Regions from separate parts of the Nesterenkonia sp. DZ6 genome, predicted to be linked through region 2. Evidence: riboswitches for the same ligand, from Rfam matches in the RefSeq annotation. Region 2 holds a riboswitch; each other region holds the start of a gene.
The links. Region 2 has a riboswitch for S-adenosylmethionine ahead of LTH93_RS10560 (OsmC family protein). Riboswitches for the same ligand answer to the same signal wherever they lie in the genome.

Region 1 (3,269 bases), on a different contig from region 2:
CACGATGGCGGCGATCATGGTGGGGGTCTCATAGCGGTAGTAGCCGTAGCGGATCGCCAGGTCACCGATGCCCCCGCCGCCGACCAGCCCTGACATCGCCGAATAGGAGATGAAGCTGACCGTGGTGATGGTGATGGAGCCGATCAGTCCGGGCTTGGCGTCGACGAGCAGCACGTTGCGGATGATCTGCCCGCGCGTGGCGCCCATCGCCCGGGACGCCTCCACCGCACCGGAGCCCAGCTGGGTGATGTTCTGCTCCACCAGACGGGCGAAGTAGGGGATGGCGTTGATCGTCAGCGGGACGATCACCGCGGCGGTGCCCACCGAGGTGCCGACCACGAACCGGGTGAACGGGATGATGGCGATGAGCAGGATCAGGAACGGGAAGGACCGGATCATGTTCACCACCCCGGAGACGATCGCATGAGACCGTGGCCGCGGCGCCAGTCCGTCGGGAGCGTGGACGAAGAGCCAGATCCCCAGCGGGGTGCCCAGCAGGACCGCCACCGGGATGGCGACCCCGATCATCGCGAAGGTCTCCAGCATGGCCTGGTTGATCTCGGGAAGCCGCTCGATGACGAGGTCCATCAGCGCACACCCCCTGCCGAGCCGGCCAGGGCGGCGTGCTCTGACCGGCGCGTCTGACCCTGATCCTGAGACTCCGCGTGCTGCGGGGAGCGTCGCGTGGACTGACCCGACTTCTGCTCGCCGGACTCCGACCCATGCGCGGCCGGGCCGCTGCGGTCCAGCCGTATCCCATCGCTGAGCAGGTACTTTCCGATCGAGGTCCGCGGATTGAACCCTTCTCGGCGGAGCTCGCTCGCCGGGAACTCCTCGACGACCCGCCCATCCTCCATCACCGCGACGTTGTCGGCGAGAGCCTTGATGACTTCCATCTCGTGGGTCACGATCACCACGGTGATGCCGAATTCACGGTTCACATCCGCGAGGTACTGCAGCACGGTGGCAGTGGTGAAGGGGTCCAGCGCAGAGGTCGGCTCATCGCAGAGCAGCACCTCAGGCTTGGTCGCCAGTGCCCGAGCGATCGCCACGCGCTGCTTCTGACCACCCGAGAGCTGAGCCGGATACACGGAGGCCTTGTCGGTGATGTCCACGATCTCCAGCGCCTCGGCCGCCCGCCGCAGACGTTCACGGCGGTCCTTGACCCCGGCGAACTTCAGCGACAGCTCGACGTTCTGGGCGACGCTGAGGTTGTTGACCAGGTTGAATCCCTGGAAGATCATGCCGATCTGGTGCCGGGCCCGGCGCAGCGCCGCATCGTCCAAGCCGGTCAGCTCGGTGCCGGCGACGCTGACCTGGCCCGAGGTGGGGCGCTCGAGCAGATTGATGTTGCGCAGCAGCGTGGACTTGCCGGCGCCGGAGAACCCGATGATGCCTTGGATGCTGCCGCGCGGCACCTCGAGGCTGACGTCATCGACCGCGGTCAGCGGCTCGTGGCCGCGGGCGGCAAAGGTCGTCGAGACATGGGACAGGGAAATCAAGGGGCATACTCCATCGGTCCTGGCGTTAGCACCCGGCGGAGGCCGTGAAGCCCTCCGGGTTGCTGCGACGTCTTCGAGCCAGATCTCTCGGTCGCTCTGGATGGTTGAGTGCCTTCACTGTAATGGTGAACGTGGGCAGAAAGTCAAGTCGCGATATGTGTTGCGTTTTGTCTCATTTGCTGAACGCGACATTGATCGGATTCCCCGCCTGGGCGTAGTCTGATCCGCGTACCATCCCGAGCGGCCGAGAGATCTGGCTCGTCGACGCCGCAGCAACCCAGGGAGGGGCACCTTTGCAAGGGTGTCTTTTCGCCGGGTGCTACCGCCAGGATCGATGGGAGTATCCTCTGATGATTTCGCCTGCCTCCACCCTGACCGACTACACCGCAACAACCGCTGCCGGCCCTGCCGTGCCCTCAGACGCCACCTCCGTGGCTGCCGCCAAGCCTGACGGCCGGCAGCAGTACACGTCACTCGATGTCCAGCTCTCCGGCGTCGGCCGCGCCTTCGGATCGCGCACCGTGCTGCGCGACGTCAGCCTGCAGATCGCTCCCGGTGAGGTGCTCGCGATCCTGGGTTCCTCCGGCTGCGGCAAGTCCACGCTGCTGCGCGCCGTCGGTGGTCTCGACACCGGCAGCACCGGCGAGATCCTGATCAACGGTTCCCCGGTGCAGCGCTACGACGAGCGCACCGCGGTCGGATTCCAGGAGCCGCGACTGCTGCCCTGGCGCTCGATCCACAAGAACGTCAGCCTGGGGCTGCCGCGCAGCCTGTCCAAGGCCGAGGGGCGTGAACGCGTGGACGAGCTCCTGGAGCTGGTCGGTCTGCACGACCGCGCGTCGCTGCGACCCCGGGAGATCTCCGGAGGCATGGCGCAGCGCGCGTCGCTGGCCCGGGCACTGGCTCGCCGCCCCGGCGTGCTGCTGCTCGACGAGCCCTTCGGCGCCCTGGACGCGCTCACCCGGCTGAAGATGCAGGACCTGCTGCTGGATCTGCATGCGCAGACCGGCACCACGGTGCTGCTCGTCACCCACGACGTGGATGAGGCGCTGCAGCTGGCAGACCGCGTGCTGCTCCTCGGGCAGGACCCGGCGGACCCCGATCCCGCCGAAGGTGCCACGATCGCCCGACTGCTGAGCGTGCCCGGGCGACGTCCGCGAGATCGCGCCTCCGCGGAGCTTGCCGCTCTGCGCGGGGAGCTCTTCTCCGGCCTCGGCGTCGACTCGCACAGCCACTGACTCGTCCCGGCAGCTGATCGGGCCGACTCCGCTCGTCCTGACCTGACCAGCGGGGCTCCGCCGACGCGGTCCCCGCACTGCCGGATCACCACCTCCGGGGCCCATTTCCTGCCTGACCCCACATGCCGAACATGCCAGGAGCCTTCTGCCGCTTCTGCCTGACACGCACGACCATGAACCTCGAACACGATGTCCATCCTTGAAGAACCGAAAGGCCCTCCCCATGCCCAGCACCTCCGCTTCCCGCTCCCCGCGCTCCCGCCGCACCTCCGTCAAAGCTGTCTCCGCAGCCGCCGCCGTCGCGCTGCTCGCCACCGCCTGCGGCGGTGATGGCGGCGAGGACGAGCAGCTGGAGACGCTGAACATCGACTTCGCCACGTACAACCCGCTGAGCCTGATCATCCTGGAGAACGGCTGGCTGGAGGAAGAGCTCGAAGAGCTCGACGTCGACGTGCAGTGGGTGCAGTCCCAGGGCTCGAACCGCGCGAACGAGAACCTGCGCGCGGGCAACATCCACGTGGGCTCCACC
Region 2 (3,269 bases):
CTGGGCCGGTTCATGAACTGGCCGCTGCCCACCTTCACCGACTCCGGCGGATTCCAGGTCATGAGTCTGGGCGCGGGGTTCAAGAAGGTCATCACCATGGACGCCTCGGTGGTCCCCGATGACGCGGCCGTCGCCCCGAAGAAGGTGCGCCTTGCCCTGGTGGACGACGACGGCGTGACCTTCAAGTCCCATATCGACGGCACCACCCACCGGTTCACCCCGGAGATCTCGATGAAGCTGCAGCACGAGATCGGCGCGGACATCATCTTCGCCTTCGACGAGCTGACCACGCTGTTCAACACCCGCGACTACCAGGAGACCTCCCTGGAGCGCACCCGGCTCTGGGCCGAGCGCTGCCTCTCCGCGCACCGCAGCCTCACCGCCGAGCGCAGCCACCGCCCCTACCAGGCACTCTTCGGGGTGCTCCAGGGTGCCCAGTACGAGGATCTGCGGCGCAAGGCCGCGAAGGATCTGGGCTCCATGGAGATCGAGGGGCAGAGCTTCGACGGCTTCGGAATCGGCGGCGCCCTGGACAAGGAGAACCTCGGGGTGATCGTGAGCTGGATGGCCGAGGAGCTCCCGGAGAACAAGCCGCGCCACCTGCTGGGGATCTCCGAGCCCGAAGACTTCTTCACCGCCATCGAGAACGGGGCAGACACCTTCGACTGCGTCTCCCCCTCTCGAGTGGCGCGGACCGGACGGGTCTATCACCCCGATGGTCGCTACAACATCCCGCAGGCTCGCTTCAAGCGCGACTTCTCCCCCATCGATGAGGAGTGCACCTGCTACACCTGTCAGAACTACACCCGGGCCTACCTGCATCACCTCTTCAAGGCCAAGGAGATGCTCTACAACACGCTGTGCACCATCCATAACGAGCACTACACGATCAAGATGGTCGATGACATCCGGGCCAGCATCGAACAGGGCCGGTTCTACGAGTTCCGCGACGCCACCCTGGGCCGCTATCAGGCTGGGTCCACGCCGTAGCCGGATGACCTCAGGTCGGACCGTGGAGGTCCACCTCCTCCGAAGGTCATTTCTCAAGATTCGCAAGAACCTGTCCTTGGTCAACCGATGACTGCTGAGAGAACAGTCGCAACCGTGAAGACGAGTTGCGCATTCTGCGCGAATCCCCGGCGCGATCCGGGGCGTGCGGTCCGGAGAAGAGGCTCTCTTCCAGCGTCTCTGGCCCCTCTCGGTGCTGACCCGCCGGCGGCTGGAGCGGCAGGTGAAACATGTCCGATCGCGCCTCGCGCCACAAGTGCCCTCAGCCGGAGCGGCACCGGTGCTGCCAGTCGGTGCCAGCGTGAGCAGCTGTGCCATCCACCAGATCCACACTCAGCGCAGTGATGCACTCCCCCTGGCGCGGAGCCGGCCGGACTCCACACCCTGGACATGACCGAGCATCTCTGCTCCGAGGAGACCTGCCCGGCGGTGATCGGCAAGATCACCGCGTACTGGGACAAGAGCCGTCTCTCGAACCACCGCATCGAATCGCTGGCGCAGCTGCTGGACGCCAAGCTCCGCGAGGAGATGCCGGACCTGTTCTGAGTCTTCGACGCCCGGTCGGGCCGGTGGGGCCGGTGGGGCCGGTGGGGCCGGTGGGGTGACTCTGGCAGGACGGGCGGGAACTACGACTGATGTGGCGGGCGCTCCAGGTCGCCCTGCTTTCTAGGGTTTGCATCTTTCTGCCGGACGCTCTAGGTTTCAGCAGACAACGAATCATCCAGAGCGACTGAGAGACCTAGCTCAACGACGTCGCAGCAACCCCACCCCTTCAGGGTGAGCAGGTGCTACCGCTGGGAACGATGAAAGGTGAGATGTTCCATGCCCAAAGCGGCTTCAAGCGCACAAGAGAACAGACTGAATCCGAGGTACACCGAGGCACCCCTGCGCACCTCTTCGAAGACTCTGCGGGTCGCTGGCACGTGGTCGGGCCCAGTACGGACCGAACTCACCGTCCGGGACTTCAGCTTCGTCTCTGACCAGCCTGTGGTGCGCGGTGGCAGCGATCAGGGCCCCGCGCCGATGGAGTACCTGATCGGCGGTGTCAGCAGCTGCATCGCCGTCGCGGTCGAACAGCTGGCCCATCGGCGGGCCCTGCCACTCACCGACATCTCCACATACACGCTGGCACGTCAGGACACTCGCGGGTTGGCTGGGCAAGCAGATGTGCAACCCTATTTCTACGTGTACCGGTTGCAGCTGGTCGTAGAGACCAGCGAACAGGACTCCTCTGTCCTGACAGACTTCGCCCAGTGGGCCGAACACATCTGCCCCGCGATCAATCTCTTGCGCGACGCGCACATCGACCTGGAAGTCGCGTGGGCATTCGTGCACAAGAACTCCCATGGCCTCGCCGAAGCTCTGGCGAATCGCGCCTGGGGCTACGAGGTGGACGGGGACGCCAGCCACGGGGACTTGATCTTCGAGGTCCTCAACGCCGATGCCACCCCAGATCTCGTGGAGATGGGCTCGTGACGACGGTCGGACTCTGGACGATCGGCCTGGCACTCGCATACACCGCCTGGCTCATACTCGGAAGCCGCATCGCTGTGGGCCGCTCGGGACGCGGAGGATTCTTCGTCAGCGGTCGCAGTTTCAGCCCTTGGACCGTCGCGTTCTGCATCACGGGACTGTTCTCAGGATCCTCCTACATCGCGATCGTCGAGCTGAGCTACCGAACAGGCGTGTCGGCGGTCTGGTACGGCGTGGCCGAAACGGTGCAGATCTTGCTGATCGCGCTCCTTCTGGTCAAGCCCCTGCGAGAGAAGCTCGTGGTGACGGTCACCGGCATCATCGGGGACCGATTCGGCCGCGGAGCCCAGGCCATCAGTTCTGTGATCACCGGTCTGACGTTTCCGATGTATTCAGTGGCCACCAGCATCGCCTTCGCGTCCGCCCTCTTCGCGGTCACGGAGATCCCACTGTGGCAGTGCATCGCTCTGACAGCGATCATCCTGCTCGCCTTCCTGACCTTCGGCGGCATGCGCTCCGTGGCATTCTCCCAGACCATGAATGTCCTGATGATCTTCGTGATGTTCATCGTGGGCATCTGGGCGTTCCTGGTCTCACCCGGGCCCAGCGGTCTCGAGACCTTGGCTGAGGAGCAGCCACAGATGTTCGATGTCTCGAACGCCGGCATATCGCTGATCGTTGCCTGGTTCGGCACCTTCATCGTCAATGTTCCCCTGGCTCAGGCCGCCTTTCAGATGTCGATGTCGGCGCGGAGCCCGGAAGACGGCCAGAAGGGGCTCTTCCTCGCG
Region 3 (3,269 bases), on a different contig from region 2:
TTTTGGGTGCGTTCGGGGAGGGCGGGGTGGTCATGGGGCTCCTTCTCGGAGTGGTTCAGACAGGAAGAATCGTGGTGCGCAGGGCTCAGAGGGTGGCAGGCACCTTGGCGAAGGCTCCGCGGTAGCGGGCGCCGGGATGGGTCTCGGGCAGCCGGTCGCGGCCGAAGAGCTTCTTCCGCAGCGTGCCGGGGGCGTATTCGCTCTGGGCCAGTCCACGGTCGCGCAGGACCGGCAGCACCTTGTCGGCGAACTCCTGGAAGGAGCCGGGGATCACCCAGTTGACGACGTTGACCCCGTCCACTCCGGCGGTCTGCCACAGCTGAAGCTGATCAGCGATCTGCTCAGGGGTGCCCACGATCCGGTTGTTGCGGTTGGAGCGCCAGGCGATGTCGGCCACCAGCGGCTCGCGATCGGTGATCGTCTTCGACGCCCACTCGGTGAACCCGCGCCGGGTGTTGGTCTGAACGTCCTTCAGCGGGGTCTCGGGAGGGTAGACGCGTCCGTCAGGGTCCACCAGCGCCGCGTGCGCGAGGTATCCGTCCAGGGACACGAACTCTTCGACTTCCTTCAGCTTCCGCTGCGCTTCTTCTTCCGTGTCACCGATGATGAAGCTCAGCCCCTGGAAGAACTTGATGTCCTCTGGTGCACGTCCTGCGTCCGCGGCGCGAGCGCGGGTGTCCTCGATCTGCAGCTTGGCGACCGCTGGGTTCGGGGCGGCAAGGAAGACCGCTTCCGCGTTGCGGGCGGCGAAGTCCCGCCCGGAGACGGAGGATCCGGCCTGGAACAGGAGCGGGGTGCGCTGGGGGGAGGGTGCGGGCAGGTGCGGGCCCTCCACAGCATACCGTTCACCCTGATGGTAGATCTTGTGCACCTTGGTCGGGTCGGAGTAGCGGGAACCGGCGCGGTCCTTGATGACGGCACCTTCGTCCCAGGAGCCTTCCCAGAGCTTGTAGGTCACATCGACGTACTCGTCGGCCCAGCGGTACCGCTCGGAGTGTTCCGTGAGTCCTGGCAGGCCGTAGTTGCGTGACCCGTTGTCCTGCATCCCGGTGACGATGTTCCAGGCGATCCGACCCTTGGAGATGTGGTCCAGTGTGGAGATCTGCCGGGCGAACTGGAACGGGTGCGACTGGAAGACGTTGGAGGTGGTGGCCAGGCCGATGTTCTCAGTGACCACGGCGAGGGCGCCGAGCAGCACGGTCGGATCGTTGGACGGGATCTGCAGCCCCTCATTGAGATAGACCGAATAGTCCGCGTCAGAATCCCCGTAGTGGCCCGAGACATCGGCGAAGAACATCGCGTCGAACTTCGCATCCTCCAGGATCTTGGCCAGATCGATCCAGGTGTTCACGTCGGTGAACTCGGTCTGCTGCGCATCCTCGCGGCGCCACTGGCCGTGGTGGATGTGGCTGCTCGTGTTCATCACGAAGGCATTGAAATGCAGCGGGGTGCGTGCGGAGGTGTTGTGAGGCATGAGGTTTCCACGTCACTTTCGGACCATGGCGCCGCGCAGCTTCCCGTATTGGGGGCGGATGCGTGGGCACCGTACTTGCCCGGGACGGTGTTGACTCCGGGCCGAATCATCACCTGGAGCACCCCACTACGGTGAGAGGGTTGCTGTCCGGACAGCCAGGGCTGTCGTCCGGAACTCGTGATTCTGAGGTTCAGCGTAGATCGTACTCATTTCAAGCGCAAGACTTGATCATAAATATAGACATATATTGAAATACTACGTCGGAGCCGTGACGAGGTGGCCTTTCTGCCAGGTTGCGATGCGCTGGCGCCGCGCCATGAGGAAGTCAGTGTGGTGCCGTCTGAAGTCCGCGTAGGACTCGACGGTCACCGGCACCCCGGAGCTGTGGAAGTCGTCGAACGGTACGAAGAAACGCACTTGTGAGGTATCGGTTGCGACGAGGTCCTGCAGATGGAAGAACTCGACGTAGCCCTGGAAACTCTCAAACAGATCGAAGAAGTCAGCGTAACGGCCGAGCGTCTCCGAAAGTGGACTCCGCTCCCCCGCGTAGTGACGCCGGACGGCCTCGAGAGTCAGGTCGATTCGGTCAGCGATCCTGCTGTTCAAACCACGGGCCGCGTTGATGGTCTGCTTTCGGCCGATCTGATTGCCAGGCCACACGATGACCCCGGTCACCGAGTTCGCCAGCGCCCTGTAGTCCTCGTTCTCAGCCTCCGAGAAATTGGCAGCGAAAGCCTGAAGCCGCCCACCCCACCCCGCGAGCCCCTGCGCGATCCGGTCACTCGAAAGGAAGAACTCGCCAAGCTCCGACCTGTGATGCAGATAACAGTTCCGCCTGGTCTCGCTCAGGCTGAACATGCCGCCGCCGGGAAGCGGCTTGCTCCAGAGCAAGCGGTGGCAGGTCCGAAGCGTCGGGCTGTGACTGTCGGGGTCGCGCCCGGGCGGGGTGTCCGAACGGAAGTCGAACGTCACGTCTATCAGCGTCCCAGAAGGCCGACCAATACTCGGAATCACGTACTCAGTCTGCGCTCTCTACTGGCACAGGGAGTCCGTGATTGAGGCGCTCATAGGCAGCCCCCATCTCCAGCGAAATATCCCACCCAAGTCCTTCGACTTTTCGAAGTGTCGGCTGCCTCCCGTTGATGTGCGGAACAAGACGGACGTGCTCGTGAATATCGTTCGCCGTAACTTCATAGGCTTCGACCAGGTCAAACAGCACGTTCTCGAAGACCAAGAAGACGGCTGTGTCGAAGTCAAGACTCCGGAAGGGACTGAACTTTGCTGAGCGACCGCTCTTGCGAACGGTCATCGCCTTGACCTGGATTCGTTGACCTCCGGACGTGGTGATGTCATGCGATTTCGTCGAGTTGGGTTCCAACACTCCGCCCCGCGCGAGCCAGACAACCTGCTCCGCGATATCTCCCAGAGGCTTGTTGATGGTCCGAACCAGGTCGCGATGACGCAGTTCTCTCACGATCCCAGACTCCAGCTGGAGCAGATCCTTCACGCTGAGAGCCGAAAGGTCGAAGGCATCGATAGCTTGCATTTCAGAGGCTCGTTCTGCCGTCTCTCCCAGTTCAGTCATGAACACTTTCCCTCTCGGTTGAGTCCGGCGCGGACGCTTGCCGGCCAAGGCCTTTGATCCCACCGTTCAGCGTCCCTGGGGGGCTCAGGTCCACCTTCATCCAGGCAAGCTCTTCATACCGGTCCGCGACCACGCTGATGAAGTCGTCCTGACGGGGCTGTCCGAACGCCAGGCGGTACACCCCGACCGTCCTGGTGAGCCGACGCTGGT

Region 1: it holds a riboswitch for S-adenosylmethionine, as region 2 does, so the genes downstream of both, LTH93_RS05355 (ABC transporter ATP-binding protein) here and LTH93_RS10560 (OsmC family protein) in region 2, are expected to answer to the same signal.
Region 3: it holds a riboswitch for S-adenosylmethionine, as region 2 does, so the genes downstream of both, LTH93_RS03130 (NtaA/DmoA family FMN-dependent monooxygenase) here and LTH93_RS10560 (OsmC family protein) in region 2, are expected to answer to the same signal.

Annotation. Positions count from the first base shown of each region.
Region 1 is NZ_JAJOYW010000001.1:1,193,197-1,196,465, forward strand. Features, by position in the region: gene LTH93_RS05345 (methionine ABC transporter permease) at 1-588, opposite strand, end outside; gene LTH93_RS05350 (methionine ABC transporter ATP-binding protein) at 588-1,502, opposite strand; SAM riboswitch class I at 1,510-1,609, opposite strand; SAM riboswitch class I at 1,731-1,843, shown strand; gene LTH93_RS05355 (ABC transporter ATP-binding protein) at 1,853-2,740, shown strand; gene LTH93_RS05360 (aliphatic sulfonate ABC transporter substrate-binding protein) at 2,964-3,269, shown strand, end outside.
Region 2 is NZ_JAJOYW010000004.1:41,183-44,451, reverse strand. Features, by position in the region: gene tgt (tRNA guanosine(34) transglycosylase Tgt) at 1-990, shown strand, start outside; gene LTH93_RS10565 (hypothetical protein) at 1,399-1,554, shown strand; SAM riboswitch class I at 1,723-1,818, shown strand; gene LTH93_RS10560 (OsmC family protein) at 1,831-2,484, shown strand; gene LTH93_RS10555 (sodium:solute symporter family protein) at 2,481-3,269, shown strand, end outside.
Region 3 is NZ_JAJOYW010000001.1:693,806-697,074, forward strand. Features, by position in the region: gene LTH93_RS03125 (ABC transporter substrate-binding protein) at 1-34, opposite strand, end outside; gene LTH93_RS03130 (NtaA/DmoA family FMN-dependent monooxygenase) at 86-1,474, opposite strand; SAM riboswitch class IV at 1,541-1,657, opposite strand; gene LTH93_RS03135 (DUF6994 family protein) at 1,730-2,446, opposite strand; gene LTH93_RS03140 (hypothetical protein) at 2,493-3,059, opposite strand; gene LTH93_RS03145 (helicase-related protein) at 3,052-3,269, opposite strand, start outside.